Regions from separate parts of the Hohaiivirga grylli genome, predicted to be linked through region 3. Evidence: riboswitches for the same ligand, from Rfam matches in the RefSeq annotation. Region 3 holds a riboswitch; each other region holds the start of a gene.

The links. A riboswitch is a leader RNA that binds a small molecule or an ion and turns the genes downstream of it on or off. The one in region 3 is predicted to bind thiamine pyrophosphate.
Region 1: linked by a shared signal. The riboswitch ahead of WJT86_RS04260 (ABC transporter substrate-binding protein) and the one ahead of thiE (thiamine phosphate synthase) in region 3 are both predicted to bind thiamine pyrophosphate.
Region 2: linked by a shared signal. The riboswitch ahead of cytX (putative hydroxymethylpyrimidine transporter CytX) and the one ahead of thiE (thiamine phosphate synthase) in region 3 are both predicted to bind thiamine pyrophosphate.

Annotation. Positions count from the first base shown of each region.
Region 1 covers NZ_JBBYXI010000001.1:965,486-975,189, reverse strand. Annotated here, with positions in the region: gene ribB (3,4-dihydroxy-2-butanone-4-phosphate synthase) at 1-115, opposite strand, end outside; gene aroC (chorismate synthase) at 191-1,306, opposite strand; TPP riboswitch at 1,491-1,586, shown strand; gene WJT86_RS04260 (ABC transporter substrate-binding protein) at 1,574-2,602, shown strand; gene WJT86_RS04255 (Pls/PosA family non-ribosomal peptide synthetase) at 2,653-6,636, opposite strand; gene WJT86_RS04250 (histidine phosphatase family protein) at 6,987-7,589, opposite strand; gene fabI (enoyl-ACP reductase FabI) at 7,604-8,428, opposite strand; gene WJT86_RS04240 (J domain-containing protein) at 8,720-9,640, opposite strand.
Region 2 covers NZ_JBBYXI010000001.1:607,122-616,825, forward strand. Annotated here, with positions in the region: gene WJT86_RS02585 (HPr family phosphocarrier protein) at 1-26, shown strand, start outside; gene ahcY (adenosylhomocysteinase) at 128-1,525, shown strand; gene WJT86_RS02595 (sensor histidine kinase) at 1,723-4,212, shown strand; gene tsaE (tRNA (adenosine(37)-N6)-threonylcarbamoyltransferase complex ATPase subunit type 1 TsaE) at 4,309-5,883, shown strand; gene WJT86_RS02605 (nucleotidyltransferase family protein) at 5,884-6,651, shown strand; gene cytX (putative hydroxymethylpyrimidine transporter CytX) at 6,653-7,873, opposite strand; TPP riboswitch at 7,941-8,033, opposite strand; gene WJT86_RS02615 (MFS transporter) at 8,208-9,428, shown strand; gene WJT86_RS02620 (ABC transporter ATP-binding protein) at 9,465-9,704, opposite strand, start outside.
Region 3 covers NZ_JBBYXI010000003.1:438,521-448,224, reverse strand. Annotated here, with positions in the region: gene WJT86_RS10235 (ABC transporter ATP-binding protein) at 1-49, opposite strand, end outside; gene WJT86_RS10230 (MlaE family lipid ABC transporter permease subunit) at 80-1,225, opposite strand; gene dgcA (N-acetyl-D-Glu racemase DgcA) at 1,319-2,314, shown strand; TPP riboswitch at 2,361-2,459, shown strand; gene thiE (thiamine phosphate synthase) at 2,563-3,228, shown strand; gene thiD (bifunctional hydroxymethylpyrimidine kinase/phosphomethylpyrimidine kinase) at 3,247-4,050, shown strand; gene WJT86_RS10210 (helix-turn-helix domain-containing protein) at 4,192-4,809, shown strand; gene WJT86_RS10205 (efflux RND transporter permease subunit) at 5,183-8,335, opposite strand; gene WJT86_RS10200 (efflux RND transporter periplasmic adaptor subunit) at 8,339-9,511, opposite strand.

The DNA.
Region 1 (9,704 bases), on a different contig from region 3:
TACAGAGAGACGCAGCAACGATCAGATCACCTTCATTTTCACGATCATCATCATCTGTCACAATGACAATTTCACCACGTGCAAAAGCTTCAACTGCTGCGGTTACACTACTCATTCTCGTACCCCTTTTAACCACCACACTTTGTGGTCATAGTGATCATCAGATCAGGAATAACTGATATTTAAACTTTTATGGGTTGAACGGCCAGTGCCGTATCTCACCAACCTGCCCGCGATGGCGTAAAAATTGATCTGCAAGAACGCATGCAACCATAGCTTCGGCAATCGGCACAGCACGAATACCAACGCATGGATCATGCCGCCCTTTTGTGCGGACTTCAGTTTCCTTGCCTTCGCGAGTTACGCTATGGCGCAACTGCAGAATGGAGGATGTTGGTTTAACGGCAAACCGACAAACCAATGGCTGCCCTGTTGAAATTCCGCCCAGCACACCACCTGCATGGTTAGAGGAGAATGCTGGATGCCCCGCATTACTGGCATACATTTCATCAGCGTTTTCTTCACCGGTCAGTTCAGCAGAAGCAAAACCGGCACCAATCTCAACGCCCTTGACAGCATTGATAGACATCAGCGAACTGGCAAGTTCTGAATCAAGTTTGCCATAGATTGGTGCGCCAAGCCCCGGAGGAACACCCTCAGCCACGACTTCAACAACAGCACCAATGGACGAGCCGGCTTTGCGAATTCCATCAAGATAGTCTTCCAAAAACGAGACACTTGATGCATCCGGACAGAACAGGGCATTGTTACCAACCTCAGCCCAGTCCCAATTATCACGATTAATCTTGTGAGGCCCGATCTGCACCAATGCGGCGCGTATCTTCACATCCGGCAGAACCTTGCGTGCAATAGCACCGGCAGCCACACGCGCAGCTGTTTCACGGGCTGAAGAACGCCCACCGCCACGATAATCACGGATGCCATACTTCATATCATAGGCAATATCTGCGTGCCCCGGACGATAGCTTTCCTTGATTTCCGAGTAATCTTTGGAACGTTGATCAACGTTCTCAATCAACAGAGCAATCGGCGTACCAGTCGTAACCTGCTTACCTGTCTTTTCATCAGTGAAAACGCCTGACAGAATACGCACCTTATCCGGTTCCTGACGCTGGGTCGTAAAGCGGGATTGCCCAGGACGACGCCGATCAAGTTCAAGCTGAATTTCTGCCTCATGAATCGGGATCAGCGGGGGGCAGCCATCAATTACGCAACCAAGAGCTGGTCCGTGGCTCTCACCAAATGTTGTAACGCGAAAAAGGTGACCAAAAGTATTATGAGACATGGGATATGCGCTTGCACCAATAGAACATTCCCTTTTGTTTAAGAGTAAACTCCCCGAATGTCACCCCCCACCTCACTGAGATACTGCAGGATTTAAGGAGAAAGGCGTTTCCCTGTTCCACCAAAGATGCATTGAGAGGGAAATATCAGAGCTATCCAACTCTCATGAAAGCGTATAGACAATGTCTGTTGACTCGGGGTGCAGCCTCTCCGGCTGCTGAGAAATACCCGTATCACCTGATCTGGTTCGTACCAGCGGAGGGAGGTCATGTTGGTTCTGTTTTCAAATTCCAAAATTCTTAAACTTATCTGCACCAAGCTATTTTTGGGGCTGCTCTTTTGCCTATACACGTTGAGCAGCACTCAGGCATCGGAAACACTGAATATCTATTCAACCATGCCTGAAAAATACTCCTCAAAAGTCTTCGAGGCGTTTACCAAGCAAACAGGCATCAAAACACAGGTTATCCGCCTGTCCGCTGGAGAAGCTCTTGCCCGAATAGAAGCAGAGAGCAGAAATCCGCAAGCAGATATTCTGTTTGGTGGGCCGGATGAAATATTTGAGGTTGCAGCAGCACAGGATCTCCTGACAAATCTCCCCCCTGCTGGAGATGGAATTCCGGAAAGATATCGTTCACGTAATGAGAAATGGCACTCCTGGGGACTTATGCCACTGGTTTTTATGGCTAATACAAATTTTCTTGAAAAGAATGGTTTGAAAGCACCCAAGTCTTGGCAGGATTTGCTCAATCCTGCCTATGCCAACAGTCTTCAGATGGCAGATGCAAGAACCTCAGGCACTGCAACGGAACGTATTTATGCCTTGGCTGCCCTTTATGGAGAGACAGGCGCCTTTGCCTATCAAAAGCAGCTCCATAAAAACATACAGCTTTATACAAAGAGCGGTCAGGGCGGCGCGATCCCCATCGCTACCGGACAAGCCGCAGCAGGCATTTTCTATCTGCCTGATGCTTTAGACACCCAGCAACAGGGCTATCCGGTTATCGTGACTTACCCCGAAGAAGGTACAACATACGGCATAACTGGCGTTGCAATACTGAAAGGAACTCGCAAATCAGACACCGCACTCAAGTTGGTCAACTGGCTTGAAAGCGCAGAGTTTGCCAATGTTCTGATCATTAACAAGATCAATTATCTGCCATTGCACAGAGATGCCCATATTACTGAACCCATGCTGGATATCAGTAAAGTAAAACTGATCGATACTGATATGGAGTGGCGCAAGAATAAGCGTCAGGAATTTATTCAGCGCTGGATTAGTGACATTATTCAATAAATTGAAAATGGCTCCTTCCTCATAAAGGAAAGAGCCATTTTAACGCTGGTTCAGTTTTTACTGGTGACCGGAACAGCTGGCGCACCCTGCCATGCTGTATTCTCAGGGATGCTTTCACCCTTCATAACAATAGTTAACGGGCTGAGCTGCGCAAAAGAGCCGACATGACTATCATAAAGCACCGTCGCATTCGCCCCTACGGTCACACCGTCGGCAAGCTTGACGCGCCCCACTTTCATCACCCGGTCTTCATAAAGATGGGTCTGCAAGGCGGACTGAGCATTGATGGTGCAGAAGTCACCAATCGTGACACAGTCAAACTCAGTAATATCTGTTGTATGCATACAGATACCCTTCCCGACTTTTGTACCGAATAATCGCAGAACCCAAGGTAGGAACGGTGTTCCCTGAAGGTGCTCAAGCATAACCTTACCCGCAAGCCCCCAGTAGAGAACCGCAACCGCCTCTGTGCGCATGGCCCACCATGACCACATTGGTTTCATCGTTGGTTTATAAGCCCCCATCATCAGCCACTTAACCGCAACAACACACAGAACCTGCATAATTGCGATAAAGACACTGCCAATAATGAAGCGGACAATAAGCCCCCAGATATCCCCCAGCAGGATCGCTGGCAGGAACCATCTGTCAATCACGATCATTGCAAGGGTAATGAACAGCATCGTCGCAAACGATGTGTGCAGGGCTTCAAAGACACCACGAGAGAATTTGCGCCAGAACCCGGGTTCATATGTCCAGTTGGCATCAACATTCACACGTTGACGTGTTGGCAGCTTGATGGGCGGAGAACCAAACCAAGTATCACCCGGCTGAATAAGCTCATTAGCGGGTGGCTTGGATTTGATACCAATCAGAACACCTTCAGGAATATCAGCACCTGGCGGCAGGACAGCATCATTCCCGACAAAAACCCGATCACCAGTCTTGGCTGGCAGAATGGTCATCCAGCCGCGCTGGATTTCTTCCTCACCATAGACCACCTCGTCAGCAATGAAGTTACCGGCACCAATTTCCGTAACATCATAACGACCGGCCAGATTGGTCGAAATTTCAGCACCCTTGCCAATCTTTGCCCCCATCAAACGGTACCACGCCCGCATGTAGATTGTGGCGTAGAGCGATGACAGGGTTTCCAAGGTTACTTCCGTTGCAAAAGCAACCGTCCACTTCCGCAGATAGAAACCTGAGAATACGGAATAAGTCCCAGAATTGACCTTTGGCAGGATAACCCAGCGAACAAGGGCAATGAAGAGCACTGTAAAAGCACTCAGACACATGGCAGCAGGCCATGTCAGAAGCGGCATGTAATAGACGTATTTGATGTCGGTAATTGACGACATGAAATCATCGATACCATCAAGCACAATGAAGGCCGGGAAGATTGGCAGCAGGCTAATTGCCGGAACCAGCATCACCATAATGATATAAAACACGCTATGCCACATCCGGCGACGCTTTGAGGCATCAGCAGGCTCTGGCAGTTCTGCGATATCGACATCACCAACCTTGCGCCCCGGAGAGCCATCCCATATTTCTGCTTCCGGCAAAACGGAGTCATTAGGAACAGTGGTCAGATCACCAATCTGGCAATAGTTGCCAATCTTTGTATCTGAACCCACAACTGCAGATGCTCCGATAACTACATCATCACCAATATCAATATGACCGATGATGAGCTCGTTACCGACAACCTCTGCATTGGCAAAGATAACCTTGCCTCCTGTTGTTGTGCGCGCACCGATACTCAGAAGATCAGGCGCCCCGATATTCACGTCACCAATAACAGCATCCCGACCAACCTTCGCACCAAGAAGGCGAAGGTAGAAATTCATAATTGGAGAGCCCTGTATCCATTTGATATGGACAAGAACATTCAATCGCCGAACAAACCACCACCTGAAATAATAGGTTCCCCATAGCGGATAACGACCGGGTTTGGTTTGCCCGAGGACAAGCCATTTTGCGGCAATTGATATGCCAGCCGTCACAAAGTTGATCAGTGCATAAACCGTGAGAACTGCAATGATCTCAAACAACAGACTATGCCCCTCACCGGCAATCAGCAGGTAAGTCACAAACGCCCCAAGCCATTGGGTCGTTGCAAGCGCAATAATGATCGGCAATGTCATAGCCTGCGCCAAGCCGCATAAAAAACGGCGCGCAAAAGGCGGTGGTGTAAATGTCAGATCAACGCCACTGTTAACATGACCATAGCCCCCCGTTCGCTCAATCAAGGCATTGGAGAGCTTGCGTAATGTCCGGAAGTTATAGACATCCTGCAGTGTAATTGCGGAAAGCCCCGGCAATAATCTGACTGCTGAAACAAAGCGTGCAGCAAGAAGTGAATGCCCACCAAGATCAATGAAGAAGTCTGCCTCAAACGGAACAGCCTGCCCACCAAACACACCACGGGCTGCTTCAAGCAATGCAGCCTCAGTTGGGTTCTCAGGTTCATCCTGCTCAGTTTCAATAGTCGCCGTTAAAGAAAGTGTCTTAAGTGCTTTGCGATCTGTCTTTCCGGATGTCAGACGGGGAAGTGTCTTGATAATTTCAAAATGTCCGGGAACCATATAGGCCGGCATCTGCTCCCGCAGCTCATGACGCATTTCAACCTGATCAAGAACGGCACCGTCTTCTAAAACAAGAAAGGCAACCAGACGGTCAATCCCATCAGCCTGACGCAAGATTACCGCTGCCTGCTGAACACCTTTGAGAGCCGCAACCTTAGCCTCTATTTCACCAAGCTCAACACGGAAACCTCGTATCTTGACCTGATCATCCAGACGCCCATGGAACTCAAGGTTACCATCTTTATCAAGCACAACAGCATCACCGGAGCGGTATAACACCGGATCGCGCGAATTATCTGCGAATGGGTTCTTTATAAATTTCTCAGCGGTCAGCTCTGGACGTAAGAGGTACCCTTGGGCAATACCCGGACCACCCAGCAAAAGCTCGCCCTCAACACCGGGGGCGACAAGTTCCAGAGCTTCATTGACAACGTAACAGCTATAATTCGGGATTGGCTTACCAATCGTGACTGGCTGTCCGGCTTTCAGTTCCAGAGCTGTCGCAACAACCGTTGCCTCTGTCGGGCCATATGTATTGAACAACCGACGACCGGGCTTTGACCATTTTTCCAGCAATGGTGCAGGAAGGGCTTCTCCACCAAGAAGAATCAGTCGGAGCGTTTCAACATCCCGTGGCAGCAGAGCAAGTAGCGTCGGGACAGTATCAATAACCGTAACCCCTGCATTCTCAAGAATATCCGGCAGGTTCTCAACATCACCCATCATCTGCGGATCAGCAACATAAAGCGTTGCCCCAACCAGATATGGCACCCAGATTTCTTCCATTGACAAATCGAAGGCAACTGATGCCCCCTGAAAACAGATATCTGTTTCAAGAAACTCATAAGTTGCATTTGCTGATCGCAGGAAGTGACAGATATTGCGGTGGCTGATCACAATACCCTTTGGAGTACCCGTCGAGCCAGATGTGTAAATCAGGTAAGCAGGACTTTCTGGCCCAACCCCTTCCGGTCTAATAGGCAGAGCTGTACTGTCGGTCTCATCAATCAGAGCAGGCGGCGTAACTGGCTTACACGCACTGTTTTCAATAGTGAATGCAGCAGGATTAGTTACAATAAGTAACTTACCACCAGCATCCTCCATGCATATAGCAACACGTTCTGCCGGTGCTTCTGCATCGAATGGTAACCAGACGGCACCTACGCGCGTCACGGCAATCTGGCAAAGCAGAAGATCAATGCTGCGAGGCATCCAGAGACCAACAACATGCCCTGGGCCGATGCCATGGCGGACAAGCCCGCGGGCAATATGTTCAACCCGTGTTGTTGCCTGTCCAAAGCTCAATTTCTGATCACGGGAGATAAATGCTGTTTTTTCAGGAACACGCGCCTGTGTTGCATGGAACAGTTCATAAAGAACTTCATCCCGCAAAAGATCAGGAGCATCAGTACCAAACAGAACCGCTTGCTTAGGGGGATTCATATCATCAGCATTCCCATTCCCGGATTGCCCGAAATTGTCCTCAATACAACTCATAGGAACCCCGCAAGCAGGTTATTGGAAACCACACGAAAAGCCATGGGACACGTACATTTCAAGCGAAAGATATGGAATTTTACCATCTTTAATTGGAAACGCAGACAGTTAGAAAATATTTCTAATTCAAAGCTCGTACAGCGAATCAAATTATTGAGCAATTGATATACTCTTGCTCTACAAGTCTGAACACTAACAAAACGCGCAGCAGTCATGCACCGGTGCACCACTGGGACCAGCTTTATTCATTAGATCAGGAAAATATAAAAAATGTACCAAGTGGTGAGCTTAAAGCATCAAACCCACTGATAGCTACCTTTTGCAATCACAAGGATACGCCCCTGCCAGATTTCTACAACAGGTGCCTTTTCCGGAGCGATGCAATCCATGACAGCCAGGGTCGCACGGGCAACACCACCATGAGATACAACAACGATATCCCGTTCAAGATTTTCAAAGACGGGACGCACGCGTTCTGCAAGCATGGCATAGCTCTCACCATCAGGAGGAACCGTGCCCCATTTATCCATATCGCGTTGAAGTGCAGCTGCCGGATCTGTCTTGCGAACGTCCTTCCATGTCAGACCTTCCCACTTGCCGAAAGTAATCTCTCGCAAACGTGGTTCAGGCTGATAGATATCAGGCGCCAGACCCATTGTTCGAAGCATAATGTCAGCTGTCTCACGTGTCCGCTTCAGGGGGCTGACAAGATACTGCATTATTTCAGGACGGTCGAACAGCTTGGCTAGTTTATAACCAACCTGTTCAGCCTGCCCACGGCCCTTTTCATTCAGGGAAATATCCTGTTGCCCCTGCATACGCCCGGCAACATTCCAGTCTGTCTCGCCATGGCGGACAAAATAGATTTTCGGACCAGACATATCTCTTGCAGGAGCCACAGCGTAATACCTGATTATTCTTTGTTCAGAGAGATATCCGGAGCTTCCGGATTCTTCATACCGACGACATGGTAGCCTGAATCAACGTGCAGGATTTCGCCGGTGATACCGCGTGCCATATCTGAGACAAAGAATGCTGCTGTCTCACCAACTTCTTCAATTGTCGTTGAGCGACGCAGGGGTGAATTGTATTCGTTCCACTTCAGAATATAGCGGAAATCACCAATGCCGGAAGCTGCCAGCGTCTTGATTGGGCCTGCAGAAATCGCATTCACGCGAATGTTCTTTGGGCCAAGATCAGCAGCCATATAACGGACAGATGCTTCAAGAGCAGCTTTTGCAACACCCATGACGTTATAGTGCGGCATCCACTTCTCTGCACCGAAGTATGTCAGCGTCAGAAGCGTACCACCATTTGGCATGAGTTTTTCTGCACGCTGCGCAATGGCCGTGAATGAATAGCAGGAAATCAGCATCGACTTTGTAAAGTTGCCTTCAGTCGTATCGACATATCTGCCTGTCAGCTCATCCTTGTCAGCATAAGCAATGCAGTGGATGACAAAGTCAATCGTACCCCAACGCTTCTCAAGATCATTGAAAACAGCATCAATTGTTTCTGGTTCTGTGACATCACAATGACCGACAATGATACCGCCAAGTTCTTCAGCCAGAGGTTCAACACGCTTCTTGAGTGCATCACCCTGATAGGTAAAGGCGAGCTCTGCACCAGCCTGACGCGCTGCACTTGCAATACCCCAGGCGATTGAGCGGTTGTTTGCCAAGCCTAGAATCAAACCACGCTTACCGGCCAGAATGCCAGTCGCTTTGTTTTCGGACATATTCATTATTCCGTTTAAAAACCCAAATATCTGGCCTCTCTTTAGCGGAGCTTGCGCCAGTACGGAAGACCAACTTTGATAAATCCAGCGCGTAAATGTGGTTATATCGCACTTTTGGTGGGCATATCTGCTTGAAAATATACTTTTTTTGAGAATTCAACTTCGCAGACACCACGCGCAAAGCGTTGTCCCAAAAAGCAGATTTAGAAAAATGCTCTTTGGAACATGTTTTAATGTTTTGTGATCGCTGGTTTTTAGCTAATAGGTGAACAAACCTTAAAAAAGTCGAGATTACCCGACTTTTTCTTGTCGCTTTTTACGGGCATACTCAACCAGAGCCTCATCGGTACCACTTGGCAGGTGTATTTCTACAGTCGCCAACAAGTCACCATTCCCAACCTTTGCGGGAAGCCCCTTACCTTTCAGGCGGAAGGTCTTTCCTGAATCGGTATGAGGTGGAATTTTCATTTCCACAGCACCAGTCAGTGTTGGAATACGAACAACACCACCGAGAATGGCATCTGTCAGATCGACAGCCAACTGTAAACGCAGGTTGCTACCGTCAACGGTAAAATTCGGATGGTTGGCAATTTTCACTGTCAGCAAGGCATCCCCTGCGGGGCCACCCATACCTTCATCTCCAAGACCTTTCAGCCGGATAATCTGCCCATCCGTTACGCCCTTGGGCAACAGAACATCTATACTACGGCCATTGGGGAGACGAATGCGCTTTTTCTCCTGAGAAGCAATATCTTCAAGAGTAACGGTCATTGTAGCACTGATGTCCGCGCCACGGGTTGCACGCTGTCGCGAAGAACGCCGCCCGCCACCAAAGAGGGATGACAGGATGTCATCAGCTCCGCCAAATGGATTGCCTCCCCCACCAAACGGATTTCCACCGCCAGAGAAAGAGAAGTTCTCAAAACCACTTGGACCGCCAGCACCTGCACCAGGGCCACCACCAAAACCTTCAAAGCCTTGAAAACGTGGCTTTCCTTCTGCGTCTATTTCGCCTCTGTCAAACTGGCCACGTTTTTTCTCATCGCCCAGAATTTCATAGGCAGCATTAACTTCAGAGAATTTTTCCTTAGCCTTGGGATCATCAGCATTGTGATCAGGGTGCCATGTTTTCGCCAGCTTACGATAAGCTTTTTTGACCTCACTTTGGTCAGCACCTTTTTTGATTCCAAGTATATCGTATGGGTTACGCATAAATGATTCCGCCCGTGCGGTAGTTCCGCATGTTTTCCTAATCCTGATATGGGATAAGCAACAA
Region 2 (9,704 bases), on a different contig from region 3:
CTAACCGTTTTGGTGAAGACGAATAATTTTTGATATAAAGAAATCTTTATGTCTTTATTGAACTGTGTGCCGCATTCTGTTACACAGTGAGTGAATTTTATTGCTCAAACCATTTCAGGAATAGAACATGTCAAACGACTACGTCGTGAAGGATATTGGCCTCGCCGATTGGGGCCGTAAGGAAATTTCCATCGCTGAAACAGAAATGCCGGGCCTGATGGCTATTCGTGAAGAATATGCTTCAAGCCAGCCACTTAAAGGCGCTCGCATTACTGGCTCACTGCATATGACCATTCAGACAGCTGTTCTGATTGAGACACTGGCAACTCTTGGTGCTGATATCCGCTGGGCTTCATGCAATATCTATTCAACTCAGGATCACGCAGCAGCTGCCATCGCAGCTAGCGGTATTCCGGTTTTTGCCGTTAAGGGTGAAAGCCTGACAGATTACTGGAACTACACCCGCAAAATCCTTGAATGGGGTGATGGCGGTACACCAAACATGATTCTCGACGATGGTGGCGATGTCACCATGCTGGTTCATCTGGGTCTGCGCGCTGAGCAGGGTGATACAGCATTCCTCGACAAGCCAGGCTCTGAAGAAGAAGAGATCCTGTTTGCTCTGATCCGTCGTACACTGACGGAAAAGCCAGGCTGGTTCGCTGAACTTGCCAAGAACATTCGCGGTGTTTCCGAAGAAACAACAACAGGTGTTCATCGTCTTTATGCCATGGCCAAGGAAGGCAAGCTGCTCTTCCCTGCCATCAACGTCAACGACTCTGTCACAAAGTCCAAGTTCGACAACCTTTATGGCTGCCGTGAATCTCTGGTTGACGGTATCCGCCGTGGTACGGACGTTATGATGTCCGGTAAGGTTGCCATGGTTGCTGGTTTCGGTGACGTTGGTAAGGGTTCTGCCGCATCTCTGCGTAATGCAGGTTGCCGCGTTCTGGTTTCTGAAGTTGATCCGATCTGCGCCCTTCAGGCTGCGATGGAAGGCTATGAAGTCACAACAATGGAAGATGCCGCTCCGCGTGCTGACATCTTTGTCACCGCAACAGGTAACAAGGACATCATCCGTATCGAACATATGCGCGCCATGAAGGATCGTGCCATTGTTTGTAACATCGGTCACTTCGATAACGAGATTCAGGTTGCTTCACTTCAGAACCTGACATGGAACAACATCAAACCTCAGGTTGATGAAATTTCATTCCCGGATGGCAAGCGCATCATTCTTCTGTCCGAAGGTCGTCTCGTCAATCTGGGTAACGCAACAGGTCATCCATCCTTCGTGATGTCTGCATCCTTTGCAAACCAGACACTGGCTCAGATTGAGCTGTTCCAGAAGTCAGACAAGTATGAAAATCAGGTCTATACTCTGCCGAAGTTCCTTGACGAGAAGGTTGCCATGCTGCACCTCGCCAAGATCGGTGTGAAGCTGACAAAGCTCAGCAAGGAACAGGCTGACTATATCGGTGTGAAGGTTGAAGGTCCGTTTAAGTCAGACCACTACCGTTACTGATTTCAGTTTTTAAAAGTCACAGGCCCGGCAGTTTTGCCGGGCTTTTTTGTTTCAAACAGAGATTGTTCTGGAAAAGGGTGGAAGAGTAGGTGGATGACCTTTTCTTTCGCTTCTGGCATTTAGCATAGGCGGGTTAAAGTGACTGATTCGCAAGGCAGGTCGCTCACATTGGCTATCTGATGTCCAGGAAAGATGAAATGTTCGCTCATAGGCAGAAACAGCAGAAGAAAGACAGCAGGTTATCAAGAACCTTAAGTCTTGCTGCATCTCTGTTGGGCAGCACCTTTCTGGCTGGAAATGCAGTTGCTCAGACAACGCGGATATCACCCTTGTCCATGGCTGGGTTAGACCCCGCAAATATTGTCTCCTTTGCGATTGCGGCTGGTTTGACGGTTTTCTCTGTTGCGGCTGCGAGCGCACTGGTTTTTGAGCGGCGCAAGGGGCAGCGCCAGCAGGCTGCTCTATTGGCTGAAATTGCTGCTCTCAAGGAAGCTGAAGATCGTATTCAGCTGATCCTTGGCGTTGAAAAGCAATTAATTGTCAGCTGGTCTGGACGGGCAGAACCACATTTCGAGGGTGACCCATCTGTTGCAGGTGCGGGTACGAGCGTCAAACGGGCACTGGCATTCGGTTCCTGGGTGGCTGCAACAGATGTTGCAAAGCTGGAAGCTGCTCTTGAGGCTCTTAAGCAGAGAGGAACAGGTTTTCGTCTTATTCTGCGTCGGCTCAATGGTGGTTTTGTTGAAGCACTTGGCGCAACCTGTGCCGGGCAGGCCGTTCTCCGACTGAAAGATATCGGCGATGAGAGATCTGATTTTCTCAGAGTGCAGTCAGAGCTGAATGATATTCAGTGTGATTTGGATGCCGTGATTGGTCTGTTGGATTCATTGGCGCATCCTGTCTGGTTCCGTGACGCAAAGGATGTTCTGATCTGGACGAATAAGGCATTTCTTGATGCTGTTGAGGCTGACACACTTGTTGAAGCCCGTGAGCGTTCTCTTGAGCTTCTTGACCGGATGGCGCGTGAAGAATCTGCCAGACGTCGGACAGCTGGTGAAGCTTATGAAGCCCGTGTGGCTGCTGTTGTTGCAGGGAAACGCCGTATCGTTGATGTTGTTGAGCGTCTGACTCCGGGTGGAAGTGCGGGTATTGCCATTGACGTGACAGATCTTGAAGCGATGCGCTCAGATCTGCGGCGGCAGACAGAGGCCCATGGGCAAACCCTTGATCAGCTACCAACAGCTGTTGCCATTTTTGATAAAACGCAGAAGCTGTCGTTCTATAATGCAGCCTATAAAAGCCTTTGGGGTATATCAGCAAGCTTGCTGGACAGTCATCCGACAGATGGTGAAATTCTGGAAAATCTCCGGACTGACAGGAAGCTTCCCGAACAGGCTGATTTCCGTACATGGAAGGCGGAAGTGTTATCAGCTTATCATGCTGTTGAGCCGCGGGAAATGTGGTGGCACCTTCCGGACAGACGTACATTACGCGTTGTTGCCAATCCTAACCCGCAGGGTGGCCTGACCTATCTGTTTGATGATGTTTCGGACCGCTTCCAGCTTGAAACAGATTTCAATGCACTGGTACGTGTACAGGGTGAGACACTGGATACCCTGCGCGAAGGTGTAGCGGTATTTGGGCAGGATGGTAAACTGCGCCTCTCTAATCATGCATTTGCTGAAATGTGGAACCTGTCGCATGAGCGGCTGGCTGAGCATCCGCATATTGACGTTGTTATCGGGAAGTGCCGGGAGCTTGCTCCGGAAAGTGCAGCATGGGTTGATATCCGTGCAGCAGTTGCCAGTTTGCCGGAAACCCGGTTGGGAACAACCTGTCGTATTGAACGCACTGATGAAGTCAGTATTGAATGTATGGCTCAGCCGCTACCGGATGGTGCGACCCTGCTCACCTTCAGTGACATCACGGCAAGTGAAAAATTTGCCAAAGCACTGACTGAACGAAATGCTGCACTTGAGCGCGCTTCCAATCTGCGCGATCTGTTCGTTTATGATGTTTCTTATGAATTGCGTTCACCACTGACAAATATTGTTGGCTTCACGCAGATGCTTGGCAGTGAAACAATCGGCCCGCTGAATGAAAAACAGCGCGAGTATTCGGGGCATATTGAACGGTCATCTGAGGCACTGCTTGCCTTGCTCAATGATATTCTTGATCTGGCAGGGCTTGATGCTGGCTCATTACAGCTGGTGCCTGAGAATGTTGATATCCGTGAAGCGATTGAGACAGCGGTTCGGGGTATTGAAGACCGTATTGCAGAGGCCGGTCTCCGGCTGGAATTTGATGTTCCTGACGATATTGGAGCCTTTACCGCTGACGGCAAACGTATAAGACAAATTCTGTTCCACATGCTGTCCGGGGCTGTTGGTGCATCAGCTGCCCAGCAGGCTATCCGTATTTCTGCACGCCGGGAGAATGAGCAGATCGCATTGAGTGTTGCAGATGAAGGGCAGGGTGTTTCGGCCTCTATCCGTGCCCGTATCTTCGAAGGACAAGAAAGCAATAGCTATGATGGCGGTGGGCATCGTGGGGTTGGTCTGCAACTGGCAATCGTGCGTCAACTTGTGGAACTTCATGGCGGACATATTCAGCTTCAGACAACGGCAGGTAATGGTGCCATTATGACCTGCTTCTTCCCGACAAATCTGACGGGAGATGTATCATGAAGCGGCTCAATAATTTTAAAACGGTTTCTTTAGGTTCTTCGTTTAGCCTCTTTTGCCAGCTAAAGCCCAAGTTTATTTTAACCAGGATGCAATGTGATGTATCAGACGGCGAATAACAGCCCAGTGTGGCGTGTTACCCTTGCAAACCTAGAAGAAACAAGGGACTTTGCCCGTGTCCTCAGTGAAGAGCTGAAGGCCGGAGATACAATTGCCCTGAGCGGCGGTCTTGGTGCTGGTAAAACAGCTCTGGCACGCTTTTTAATTCAGGCTCTTGTTAAAGATGCAGAGCTTGAGGTTCCGAGCCCAACCTTTACCCTGATCCAGAATTACGAGGGTTATGCCCGTCATGAGCCATGCCCGATTGTCCATGCAGACTTTTACCGTCTGGGCAATGAGGATGAACTGGTTGAACTCGGTTGGGAAGAGCAGGTTGAGGGTGCGGTTGTTCTGATAGAATGGGCTGAACGGGCACCTTCCGCTTTGCCGGCCTCCTATCTGAATATCACCATGGAACTTGATTTTACGGATTCCAACAAACGCCTCGCGATTGTCACGGCAACAGGTGATATGATTCCAAGGCTTGAGCGCCTTGAGGCAACCCAGAGTATTCTGCGAAAGAGCGGCTGGAATGATGCACGCCGCGTGACAATGCAAGGTGATGCATCGTCTCGTCTTTATGAGCGCCTCGTTCGCCCGAATGGTGAGACATCCATTCTGATGATTTCACCGGCACGCCCTGATGGCCCGCCTATTCGACGGGGCAAATCTTACAGCACGATTGCAAAGCTGGCAGAGAACATTAACGCTTTTGTTGCCATGGACAGAGGCCTGCGTGCCTTAGGCTTCAGTGCGCCAAAAATTTATGGCGAAGACTTGGAAGCTGGTCTTCTGGTGATTGAAGATCTCGGCAGTGAGCCTGTTGTTGATGGCAATGGCCCAATTCCTGAGCGCTATGCTGAAGCTACGACATTGCTGTCACGCCTGCATAGTACCGTACTACCGCAGGTATTGCCGGTTGCTGATGGCGTAGATCACATTCTGCCACCATACGATATGGAGGCACTGCTTATTGAGGTTGATCTCTTGCTGGAATGGTATGTCCCCCATATCGCCAACCGCATGCTGTCATCACCTGCTAAATTTGAATTTGCCAACTTGTGGGCTGCAACACTTAAGGAAATTACTGAGGCAACCCCAACCTGGACACTCCGCGATTTCCACTCACCCAATCTGATCTGGTTGCCAGAGCGTGAAGGTGTCAAACGGCTAGGTGTCATTGATTTTCAGGATGCCGTTCTTGGGCACCCAAGCTACGACGTTGCATCACTCTTGCAGGATGCCCGTGTTGACGTGGCTCCTGATCTGGAACTGAAACTCCTTGGCCATTACATCCGCGAGCGCCGTGCACTGGATGAAACTTTTGATATGGCCAGTTTTGCCCGAGCCTATGCAATCATGGGCGCCCAGCGTGCAACAAAAATACTCGGTATATTTGCACGTCTGGATAAGCGGGATCATAAACCACAGTATCTTAATCACCTGCCACGCATTGAAAATTATCTGCGTCGTAATCTGGCACATCCTGCTTTGGCCCAGCTTAAAGAATGGTTCGATGCCTATCTGCCGCATCTGTCCAAAACGCAGAATACGCAAAATAACGATGAGGCATAAATGGCTTCCAAGAAGAAAGAAACAATCAGCCCTCATAAGGCAGTCAGCCGGGCAATGGTATTGGCCGCTGGCCTTGGAAAACGTATGCGGCCTCTGACCGATACGATGCCCAAGCCTCTGGTTCCCGTTTGTGGAAAGTCGTTGATTGATTATTCTCTGGATCGTGTCGCTGAGGCTGGCATTACAGAGGTTGTTGTTAATGTTCATTATCTGGCTGATCAGCTTGAAGAGCATTTGTCTCATCGCAAGGCGCCGCATATTACCATTTCTGATGAGCGGGGAGAGCTGCTTGAGACTGCTGGTGGGATCAAGAAAGCAATGCCGTATCTGGTTGCAGGCCAGAGCCAGCCTGAACCATTTCTCATTCTGAATTCTGACGAGCTCTGGATTGAGGGTGCGCACCCAAATATTGAGCGGATGCTTGAGCACTGGAATCCTGAGCAGATGGATATTCTGCTGCTTCTGGCATCCAATGTTGCAAGCATCGGCTATAGCGGTAAAGGCGACTTCCTGATGGATACATTAGGACGTCTGCAAAGGCGTCCTGAAGGTGAAATGGCTGCCTTTGTTTATGCGGGTGTCGCCATTGCCAAGCCTGAGCTGTTTGATGATATCCCGGCTGGTCCCGTTTCAATGAACCTGCTTTTTGACAGGGCTATTGCCAAAGAACGTTTGTATGGCCTGAGGCTGGATGGCATCTGGCTGCATGTCGGAACAGTTGAAGCAATAGCTGAGGCGGAAGCCTGTGTAGAAGCAAGCACCCGCTAAGCTATGACTTGGTTGTGGTTGATGCTTTCAGGAGGTGCGATCGGGCAGATTTCCTGATAAGCACATGGATGATTGCTGTCAGAACAATACTGCTTAATCCGCCACCAAGAGGGCTGCCTAACCTGCTGCAGATGAAGAAAGCTGCAAAGCCGAGGCCAAGAGAGATAAGGCCACTAAAGTTAAATCTGCTACTGCGGGCATCATGGCGTAACAGGAAATAATCTGTCAGCAGGATTGCGGCCATTGGTGCAAAGATGGCTCCGATAAACATCAGAAAGTTTTCATAGATATTGCTGTAGAGCGCCAGCAATGTACCGATTGAGATGACAGCAATACTCAAACCTTTCTCAGGTAATTCTGGCACGATATTTCGTGCAGAGGCCACTGCTGAATAAACATCAAGAAAAGTTGTCATGATTGTTGAAAGGGCAACGATACTCAGAGCAACAATTCCAAGGCCTGCTGCCAGTAACATTGGGGTTGGGTCTGCCTCGCCCGTATAAAGTGCACCTATAAAGCCAATGCCGTACATCCACAGGCTGCCCACAAGATATCCAAGGCTTGGTGCCAGTGTAGCTGCAGATGCGCTGCGCGAGCGATATGCATAATCTGCGACCAGAGGCAGCCAGCTTAAAGGCATAATGAATGAAAGCTCAAAGGCTTTACTGAATGGCATGGGTGGTTCTGGAGACACAGATATAGCTGATGCATCACCTGCTTTTCCCCATAATACCCAGCTTATAAAAACTGTTAACAGGAAGAGCAGAATAACCGTAATTGTATTCTTCCGTTGGCGTCCCTCAACCTCCCAAAGGCTCCATAAGCCAATGAGAGCACCCATGATGACGATGGCGATTGTTGTAGCCTCAATATTCCATAGCTTATTGATGATGCCACCAAGAGCAAGCCCACTCTGCTGAACCATCACCGCTGCCCAGCCAATCAGCTGAATGACATTGGCGACTGATAACAGCCATGAGCCTCTCTGGCCGAATGAGATGCGTGTACACATGATTGATGGCATTTTTTCTCGAAAGCCGATCAGTGCAACCAACCCCAATAAAATGACCCCAACAATATGCCCAAGAAGAATTGCCCATAAACCCGGCCATAGACCAGCGGCAGCAATCATGCCTCCCGTCATAATTTCTGCAACGGATACTGCTGCTCCGAACCAGAGTAGGGCAAGGGAGAACCATGAATAACTATGGGTTGTTTGCATAATCTCTTCCCGCATAAACAGTTTGAATGGCAGAAAGGTAGATAGGGCAGGCAGCGAGGATAGCAGGCTGGTGTCTCATCCGAAGTCCCTACAGCAGTACAAACTGCATCAGGTTCAATGGGTATTATCTCAGCCCAGTTGGGCACCCCATTCGGTTTCAAAATCCCCATACGTTTCGTAAAGGGAGTACAGAGAAGATATAGGCACATTTCAGATTGGGAAAAATCGACTTTCGTTGCAGAGCATTGACGGAATAAATCAAATGGCTTTTCTTCCTGAACAAACAGGCATATTGAGGGAATATGTGCTGTTATGATGTGCTGAGGATAGGAATGTGCGTAGTGAAGAGCAGAGTTTGATGCCGCCATCAGCAAGGCTGACAGAAACCGTGACATTGAGCATTCTGATTGCGATCAGCTTATCTCATCTTATGAATGATGTTGTGCAATCCCTGATTCCCTCAATGTATCCACTGATTAAAGACAGCCTGCATCTCAGCTTCAGGCAGATTGGTTTAATACAACTGGTTTTCCAGTTGACAGCTTCAATTCTGCAGCCGGTTGTTGGTATCTATACGGACAAGAAACCACAGCCCTTTTCACTGGCTGTAGGGATGGGATTATCGCTTATCGGTATTCTGCTGCTCTCCCATGCCACTTCATATACCCAGATACTGGTTGCTGTTGCGTTCGTTGGTATGGGGTCTTCGATTTTTCATCCTGAAGCTTCACGTGTTGCACGTATGGCGTCGGGTGGGCGCCACGGAATGGCACAATCTGTCTTTCAGGTGGGTGGATATGCCGGCTCTGCTTTTGGGCCACTGCTGGCAGCTCTTTTCATAATTCCATACGGACAGAGCAGTCTTCTGTGGTTCTCACTGGTTGCGGTTGTTGCAATTGGCGTTCTGGCATGGATCGGGATGTGGATGCGTGACCAGCGCAAGGCCAGCAAGAAAACAGGTCTTAAAAGCGTTGAGCCACCTGTTGGCATCTCTTCACTACGTATCAAGATCATTCTCTCTATTCTGGTTTTGCTGGTCTTCTCCAAGGCCTTCTATATGGCCAGCATGTCCAGTTATTTTACCTTCTACCTGAAAGAAACATTCCATGTTTCAAACAGTGAAGCTCTGCATTATTTGTTCTACTTCCTTGGTGCTGTGGCTGTTGGTACACTGGTTGGCGGGCCGATAGGAGATCGTATCGGACGCAAGGCTGTTATCTGGTTCTCAATTCTTGGCGCTCTACCCTTCACGTTGATGCTGCCTTACGCAAATCTGTTCTGGACGGGTCTTCTCGCCATTGTAATTGGCCTGATTATATCATCAGCCTTCTCATCAATTGTTGTATATGCGCAAGAGCTTAATCCCGGGAAAGTCGGGATGATTGCCGGTCTGTTCTTTGGGCTCTCATTTGGTGTTGGTGGTTTAGGAGCCGCTGTTCTTGGGGAGCTCGCTGACCACACCAGCATAAGTTTCGTCTATCACATCTGCTCTTATCTGCCAGCAATTGGGCTTCTGACAGTTTTCCTTCCCGGACGGAAAAGCGTGCGCGGCTAAGATTTAAAAAAAGGCCACCAGAAGGTGGCCTTTTTGTTATCCAACGAGTAGACGGTCTTCCGAAATGTCCTCATTTCTGACCCTGCGAAACTGGGCGAGCAGATCCTCAATTGTGAGATCTTTCCGGTGGCTGCCTGATGCATCAAAAATGATATTACCTTCATGCAACATGATGGTGCGTGTGCCCATATCCAATGCCTGTCGCATGGAGTGGGTGACCATTAAAACCGTGAGTCCATAGCGTTCGGCAAAGCGTTTTGTCAGATCAAGAACAAA
Region 3 (9,704 bases):
GCACACTTATGACGACTTCCTTCTGGGAAGTATCATTATTCTGCGGCATATTTTTTGGCTCAGGCTTGCTCATTGGACCTCAGAAGTTAATCGCTGCGTAGAACATAGCGAAGATACCATCCATCAAAATAACCATGAAGATGGACTTCACAACTGCCGAAGTCACATTACGCCCCAACGATTCAGCTGATCCCTTAACAGCCAAGCCTTCGGAACAGGCAATAACACCAATAACCAAAGCCATGAAAGGCGCCTTTATAATGCCGGCAAAAAAGGTATTCATAGCAATTGCAGACTGAAGCCGTGTCAAAAAGACATCCGATGGAATATCACCATAGAGTGCAGCCGTAATTGCACCGCCCAACAAACCGGACATTGATGCGATGAAAGTGAGAAGTGGCAATCCGATAATAAGAGCCAGAATTCTCGGGACAATCAGAACTTCAATCGGATCAAGCCCCATTACGCGTAAAGCATCAACCTCTTCACTCATTTTCATGGATCCGAGCTCTGCCGTATATGCAGAACCAGAACGACCTGCAATCATAATTGCAGTAAGGAGAACGGCCAGTTCGCGCAATGTCAGAATACTGATCAGGTCAACAACAAAAACTGTTGCCCCAAATGTCTTCAGCTGAAAGATACCTTGCTGCGCAATAATACAGCCAACAAGAAACGAGATCAGAACAATGATCGGCACACCACGAAGAGCAACCTGCTCCATCTGTGTAACAAGCGACGTAAAACGAAATGATTTTGGCCTGAACAGAACACGGATTAACGCCGAGACAACCTGACCAAAAAAGACAATACCATCATAGGCATCCTGGCGTGTCTGGATAACTGACTTTCCAATTTCAGATAAGAAAGTAACAAGTCCAGATTGCTTTTCTTCCTGCTTTTCCTCAACCGTATGAGAAGATATTTCAGTCAGAAGAATATCATGGGTTGCACTTTGCCCCTGTATCTGAACTTTGATACCTCGGCTCTCAAGTGTACGTGCTGAACGAATAATCAGCCAGCTGCCAACTGTATCCAGCCGTCCCAGACCAGACAGATCAAAGATAACTGGCTGATTTTCCTGTATCTCGACAAGTCTTGCCGCGTAATCATCAGCCCTTTTTCCAAGACTTGAGGTCCAGTCTCCCTGCAAGGCAATATGAACCTGATTGTCAGCATGACTGACATCTATCTTCGGTTCATTATCAATATCTGCTGAGTGCACGCAGAAAATCCTTGCCACTAAAAAAGAACGAACTAATTTCTTAACCTAAGTACTTTAATAAAAGCGATAAAATAGTTAAGGTGCATATCAATGATCCCCTGCAAAATACAGACAAAAATTGATCATTTTCCTTTAAAAGAACCTTTCGTTATATCGCGAGGGACACGTACTGAAGCAATCGTTGTAACGGTTGAACTAACAGACCTCAATAATCAAAAGATTGGACGCGGGGAATGCACGCCATATGCACGCTATGGTGAAAGCGTTGACAGTGTTATCGCGCAAATTGAAAATATTCGTCCCTCTGTCGAGAATGGTATTTCTCATGAAGCATTAAGTCGCATCATACCTGCTGGAGCGGCTCGCAATGCGATTGATAATGCGCTTTGGGATCTGGAAGCAAAAGTAACAGGTATTCCAGCTCATATTACAGCTGGTGCCAAGGATTGGGCGCCGGTAACAACCGCTTTCACAATCAGTATTGGCACACCAGAAGTCATGAATAAGTCAGCGGTAAAAGCAGCTGATCGGCCTTTGCTTAAGGTCAAACTCGGTGGGGGGGATAATTTGGACATTGAGCGGATCAAAGCCGTCCGTTCTGGCGCGCCGAATGCCACACTTATTGCAGATGCCAACGAAGGCTGGACAGAGAATAATCTACCGGAGCATTTTCTGGCATGTTCTGACGCTGGATACGCCATGATTGAACAGCCCCTGCCGGCAGAGCTCGACCATATTCTCAAAACAATAGATAAGCCTGTGCCGCTTTGTGCAGATGAAAGCGCACATCGCAGAGAGGCCCTCCCCACTCTTGTTGGCATATATGATCTGGTTAATATCAAGCTCGATAAAACAGGTGGCCTCTATGAGGCTCTTTCAGTTGCCAATGAAGTCCAGCAGCTTGGCATGGATATTATGGTTGGCTGTATGCTGGGCTCATCCTTGGCAATGGCACCCGCTATGATCTTAGCCTCAAAGGCAAAATATGTTGATCTTGATGGTCCTCTGCTTTTATCAGCAGACAGGACGCCACCCCTTCATTGTGAACAGAGCCTGCTCTATCCGCCAACGCCTGAACTATGGGGCTGATATCATTCTCTTGCTTGCTTCTGTTTCAGCAAGTAGCTAGTATCCTAACATCTCCTTGGGGTGCCCTTTAGGGCTGAGAGGTCTGTACCAACCCATGAACCTGATCCGGATCATGCCGGCGGAGGAAAGAGAGATGGTATTGTACATAGATCCAAATCTCAGAATAACGTTGCATTTGGCTTCTTCAGCCTTACGGCATCCCTATATCGCCCTCAAAACTCAGATAAACTTTCTATTACGGATAAAACATGACCAGTGTTGATATTCGCCTTTACGGAATTATTGATCCGCAGATTGCGCGTGGACGTCCATTACATGAGCTTGTATTGGCTGCGGTTCAGGGTGGTGCAACCTTAATCCAGTACAGAGATAAAACATCTGATACGCGCCCAATGATTGAGCAAGCCCGGGCCATCAAGAATGTTCTTGCAGGAACATCCGTTCCTCTTCTTATCAATGATCGTATTGATGTCGCTCTGGCATCAGGTGCTGAAGGTGTTCACATTGGTCAATCCGATATGTACGCACAGGACGCGCGACATATTCTCGGCGCCTCCGCCATCATTGGCCTGACAGTCAACAATGCCATCAATGCAGAAGAATGCAGCAAGCTCCCAGTAGATTATGCCTGTATTGGGAGTGTTTTCCCAACCAACAGCAAGGATGATGCGGGCGCATCTATCGGCCTAGACGGCTTCTCAAAACTGGCCAGACAAATCCGTTCCAGACAGCCTTTTCTGCCTGTCGGTGCTATTTCAGGGATTAATCACAAGAATGCAGCATCGGTTATTGAAGCGGGTTCTGATGGTATTGCCATCATATCTGCCCTTTTCTCCCCTGATGATATTACATCTGCAGCTCAATCCTTGAATGAAGTTATTACCAAAGCTTTTCAAGCTCAGCATAACCAGTAAGCATCCAGAGATACCAATATGACAGCTATCGCAGTAACTATTGCAGGTTCGGATTCTGGTGGCGGTGCCGGAATACAGGCTGATTTGAAAACTTTTTCAGCTCTTGGTGTCTATGGCGCAAGCGTGATTACAGCCCTGACTGCCCAGAACACACGTGGCGTTCAGGGGATATACAACATCCCCCCAGACTTCGTGAAACAGCAGATTGATAGCGTATTTTCAGATCTGGACGTGAATGCTGTTAAAATTGGCATGCTCTCTCAACCAGACATTATCCAAGCTGTTGCGAATGGTTTGGGAAAATACAATCAAGCCCAGATCATTCTTGATCCGGTTATGGTTGCAGCGAGTGGAGATCGATTGATTGCAGAGGAAGCCGTCACAACACTCAAAGAAAGCCTTTTACCCCTTGCTCTTTTAATTACGCCCAATCTACCAGAAGCTGCCGTTATCCTTGGCGACAATCACCCTGCTTCCAATGAACAAGAGGTTATTTCTCAAGCTGAGCGGCTATTAAAACTTGGCCCCAAAGCTGTCTTGATAAAAGGTGGACATGGTAACGGGCCAGAGAGTACAGATATTCTGCTAGATCACAATGGCGTTTATCGCCTCAGCTCTGCGCGCTTAAACAGCCACAATACTCATGGAACCGGTTGTACCTTATCATCTGCAATTACAGCTTTCATTGCCAAGGGTGCAGATTTACGCGAGGCTATTACAGAAGCTAAACGATACCTGACGGCGGCTCTGAAAGCAGCAGACAGCTTGCATATAGGCCACGGGATAGGACCAGTTCATCACTTCCATAAGTTATGGAAGTGATGAAACGAGGCTTTCCATACCAACAGATACACACACCTATTCAGAAACATGGCACTCAATGCCTTAAAGGGTCTTCCTTTTTCTTGCCGTTTGGTCTAACAAACATATGTTCTATTTGTGGAACGTATTGAGGCGAAAATAATGGGTGTTGAAGGTAAAGAACGTCTACGTAGTCTGGAAAGTGGTGCCATGGCACTATCTGGACAACTGGGAAAAACTGTCCAGCGTTTGCGAAAAGCCTACAACCTGTCGCTCTCTGAGCTGGCCGAGCAATCAGGCGTTGCAAAATCAATTATCAGCCAGATTGAGCGTAATGAGACAAACCCAACACTTGCAACAATTTGGCGTCTATCTCAGGCACTTGATGTTTCAATTGAGCGTGTTCTGGCCACAAGCGACGAAGAACCGTTTATTGATAAATCCTCCAAGGCAGATACTCCTATTCTGGTCTCCGATGACGGACGGATGCGTTTGACAATTATTGGCTGGATCAAAACAGTTGAATGGCTTCAGTGGTACGACGTCCAGGCTGATCCTCAAGGTTTTCTGGATTCTGATGCCCACCAGCGGGGCTCTGTTGAGTGTCTCTCTGTGCTCGAAGGCGAGTTCCAAGTTGAAGTTGGCGATGCAATTCAGACAGCCAAAGCTGGTGAAACGTTGCGCTATCGGTGCGACAGGCCCCACACAGTTCGCTGCATAGGAACAGAACCAGGTCGTGCAATGATGGTCTGTATTCTCAAAGCCGCCGTTATGGATTAATCGCCGACAGGCATAAATTTAAAATCACAAGGGCCGGATTGATTACTCAACCCGGCCCTCGCTTCATCCCCACTCGACAGCAATTACGGGGATTAAGCTCTATTGCTTGTATGCATTCTGTGTTTGAACTTGTTCATTATCTCATTAAAGCGCAATGAGAGAAATAAATTCCAATAAAAATTCTCATCAAAAATCTATGATGCTTTACAGCTGTATTATCGCACCTGCATTAAATTTTTCAGTTCTTCGAAATTAAATCGTTTAGTTGAATATCTGATGAATAGACATCGCAATAGTTTATAATTTTATAAAGTGGCATAAAAAAGAGCGGGAAGATTTCTCCCCCGCTCTTTTGTCTTCGAGAAGATATTTATCAGTGCATCGCACGTGATGCAGTTGGATGGGAGCGTTTTTCCCAGAACTGTTTTTTCACACGCTCGCGCATTCTCTGGAATGTTGTGTACAGCATCGGAATGATGAAAATACCAATGCTACTAGCAAACAACATTCCCATAAATACCGGCGTACTGACAGCCTGTCGTGCAATCTCCGAAGCGCCCTTTGCCCAAACCATCGGTACAAGGCCGAGAATAAAAGCAATAGATGTCATCATAACAGCACGGAAACGAAGCTTGGCCCCCGTCATCGCTGCTTCTTCAATACTTAAACCTGCTTCACGCTGCTCTTTCGCAAACTCAACGATAAGAATACCGTTCTTTGCCGCAAGAGCAATCAGCACCACAAGTCCAATCTGCGCATAAAGATCAAGCGCCAGACCAAAGATAAGCAAGCCAATAAAGGCACCTAGAACAGCCACAGACACAGAAAGCAGAACCGGGATAGGAATGACCCAGCTTTCATACAATGCAACAAGGAACAGATAAGCGAATAGCAAGGCAAGAGACAGAATGATCATTGTCTGACCAGCCGCCTTTTTCTCTTGATATGCCATACCAGTCCACTCATAGCCGTAACCAGCCGGCAGTACTTTCTGAGAAATTTCCTCCATTGTATCCATAGCCGTACCAGAGGAAACGCCAAAGTTCTGCGCCCCATTTATGGTAACGGAACGATAGTTGTTATAACGCTGAATGAACTGTGGTCCGGTAATCGTCTTAGCTGTTGCAATAGACTGTAACGGAACCATCTCACCACTACTGTTACGGACATAGATATTCCAGATATCATTGATATCTCGGCGGTCCGCTGCTTCACCTTGAATATTGACCTGCCATGTACGACCAAACATGTTGAAGTTATTAATGTAATAACCACCCAAGGTTGATTGCAGAGATGTAAAGATATCATTGATGCTCAGGCCCAAAGCTTGTGCCTTATCACGATCTATATCGAGGAAAATTGAAGGTGCATTCGCAACATAGGTGGTTCGAGTATAAAGGATATTTGGATTCCCACGAGTAGCGGCACTCAATCCCTGCGCAACACTCGCCATACTTGCAGGATCCGCCCCCTCAAGACTTTCAAGCTGATATTCAAAACCACCAGATGCTGAAATTCCCATAATAGGCGGTAGATTGAAACCAAAAATGAAGGCGGTCATGATGTGACCGGTTTGTCCCATCATTTTCTGGATGAGAACCTTGGCATTATCTGATGCAGCTTTGCGGTCTTCAAATGGCTTAAGCTTTGCAACCATAAAGGCCGCATTACTTGCAGAGAAGCCATCAAGCAGCGAGAAGCCTACAATTGAGACCACATTCTCTACCTGAGGCATCTGCTGCAATATTTTCTCAACTTTCTCAACATCTTCCTTGGTGCGATAGTAAGAAGCTGAAGCAGGCAACTGTATGCTTACAAAGAACGCGCCCTGATCTTCTTCCGGCAAAAAGCTGCTCGGCGTGAAAAGAGAGAAGACATATGTGGCTAATCCGCAGAAAACGACAACAGCAAGAGAAAGAATAGATACACGCAATCCCTTTTGGACAATATGGGCATATCCATCTCTTGTCTGGTCAATCTTTTCACTAATCCATCCCATAACACCTTTACGGTTATGAGCAGGACGCAAGAACAGAGCACAAAGTGCTGGTGACAAAGTCAATGCATTAATAGCAGAGATCACCATTGAGGCACTGATTGTAACCGCAAACTGACGGAACAAGGCACCAGAAATACCAGAAATAAAGGCAATCGGTACGAACACGGAAAGCAGAACCAGAGTAATTGCAATAATAGGTGCAGTAACCTGTTCCATTGCTTTCTTTGTTGCATCCACAGGAGACAGTTCTGGTTCTTCTTCCATCACACGTTCAACGTTCTCCACCACCACAATAGCATCGTCAACGACAATACCAATTGCCAGCGCCAGAGCGAGAAGAGAGATCGTGTTTGCCGAATAACCCATTACGAGAAGAACGGCGAAAGTACCCACCAGACTGACCGGAACACAAACCGCCGGAATAATAGTTGCGCGCAGGTTCCCAAGAAACAGGAACACAACGATAGCAACCAGAGCGAAAGCTTCAAAGAGTGTTTTAAACACTTCGGCAATCGTGTCATTCACGAATGTTGTCGAGTCAAAAACAGTTTGTAGCTTAATGCCTTCTGGCACACGCTGACGCAGTTTTGAGAGTGTCTCTTCAACATTCTTAGAAGCCTGAACAGCATTGGCACCCGAGGCGAGATACAGCCCCATACCAACACCTTCTCTACCATTCAGACGACTACTTGCATCTTCATTTTGTGCACCAAGTTCAATACGAGCAACATCCCTTACCCGTAGGACAGAACCATCTGGATTAGCGCGTACGATAACATTCCCGAACTCTTCAGGTGTTGTCAGACGCCCTTGTGTCTGCATATTCAGCTGGAACTGCTGATCTTCTGGCATTGGATTTGCACCCAAGCGACCGATCGCAGCCTGCGTATTCTGAGTACGAATAGCATTGATGATATCTGATGGCACGAGGTTCAAACTGTTTAATCGCGTCGCATCAAACCAGATGCGCATTGAATAGTTTAAACGACCAAACAAAGTTGCCTGACCAACACCTGCTGTTCGAGACAGCTCATCAAGTACGTTGATAACGGCATAGTTTGTAAGGTAGAGAGAGTCGAATTTCTCATTCTCAGATGTCAAAAACACGAACTGCAGAATTGAGGCTGATTTCTTTGAAACTGTTAAACCTTGAGCCTGAACTTCAGCAGGCAATTGAGACATTGCCGTCTGAACACGGTTATTGACGTTAACTGTTGCAATATCAGAGTCCGTGCCGAGATCAAAACTAACAGTCAGAGAGTATGAACCGTCGTTACCGCTCGTACTCTTCATATAAATCATCTTATCGACGCCAAGGATTTTTGACTCGATAGGCTGAGCAATTGTCGCCTCAACAATCTCTGCAGAAGCACCCGGATAATTGGCACTAACAGTGACTGAAGGAGGAACAATATCCGGCAACTGTTCAACCGGAATACGGGTGAGGGAAAGTAATCCTGCCAATGACAGGATAATTGAGATAACGATTGCCAGACGTGGGCGATCAATAAAGATAGACGAAATCACTAGTTATTTTCCTTCACCAAGAGCCTGGGAAGTCGCCGGAACAGGCTTTACAGGGATACCAACCCGGAATGCTGGGTTTTGTGTCCCCTCAAGGATAACCTGATCGCCGTCATTAAGCCCCTCAACAATCGAAGCAATAACAGGTGTTGAGACACCACGCTTAACCCGGCGAATTTCAGCTACATTCTCTTTATTGACAACGTATACGAAATCACCCTGTTGATCTGACATAATCGCTGCACGAGGAACTGATGGTAGTTTCTGGCTACTGGCAGCTTCAACAATAACAGTTACAAACTCATCATTAATAAGTTCACGACCTAATGATTTGCTACCAACTCCTTCTGGAAGTTTTGGATTAGCAATCACGGCTCTAAGCGTAATAGTATCTGTACCTTGAGCAACAGTCGTATCGACGAAGTCAATCTTACCCGTTTGGGAATAGATCTTTCCGTTTGGCAGCCTCAGATTGACCTTTACGGCATCCAGCCCACCCTTGTCAGCATTCTTATCACGCAACTCTTCCAAGGCACGAACGGACATCGGGAATACGACATACATTGGGTCCTGACTAACAACTGTAGCCAAAGTTCCTGATGTAGGCCCAACAACGTTTCCTTCTGTGACTGATGAACGACCGATGCGACCATCAATAGGAGAACGAATTTCAGTATAATCCAGACTGATCTGCGAATTTTTAAGTTGCGCTTTCGCAGATTCGATCTGAGCTACAGCACTCTTCTGAGCTGCCCGGGCATTATCGGCAGTACTTTGGGAACCTGCATCTTTAGCAAGAAGCTGAGTAGCGCGAGCAAGTGTCAAATTAGAAAGTTCACCCTGAGCTTCCTGCTGAGCAACGATGGCTTTCTTCGCAGCAACATCAGCCTCGAACGGGCCTCGTTCCAACCTGTAAAGAAGATCGCCTTTCTTTACATCGGCGCCATCTTCAAACAGCTGTTTTTCTAGGTAAGCAGTAACACGTGCAACCAAAGCGACACGATCTGTCGATTGTACACGCCCTGAAACCTCTGTCCGATCAACCACAGGCTTTGACTCAATCGTAATAACCCCGACAGGAGGTGGTCCGGAAGGGCCGCCCATCTGTGCGTAGGCAGGTAAAGTCATTGCAAGGAAAGCTCCTGACAGAGCGATTTGGCGAACAGAAAATCCAGGCACGAGCGACCCCTTCAAGGCAAAGCAACAAAAAACGAACAAAGATACATAACCTTATTTGGATATAAGGATAAAGTATCTGGAATCTAATACTCCAATTAGAGCGCCACCTTATTTATTCCATCCCGGATGTACAGTGCCAAATGTCACATACATACGCGATGTATGGATATAGCTCTGAGCTTATCAACGCTTT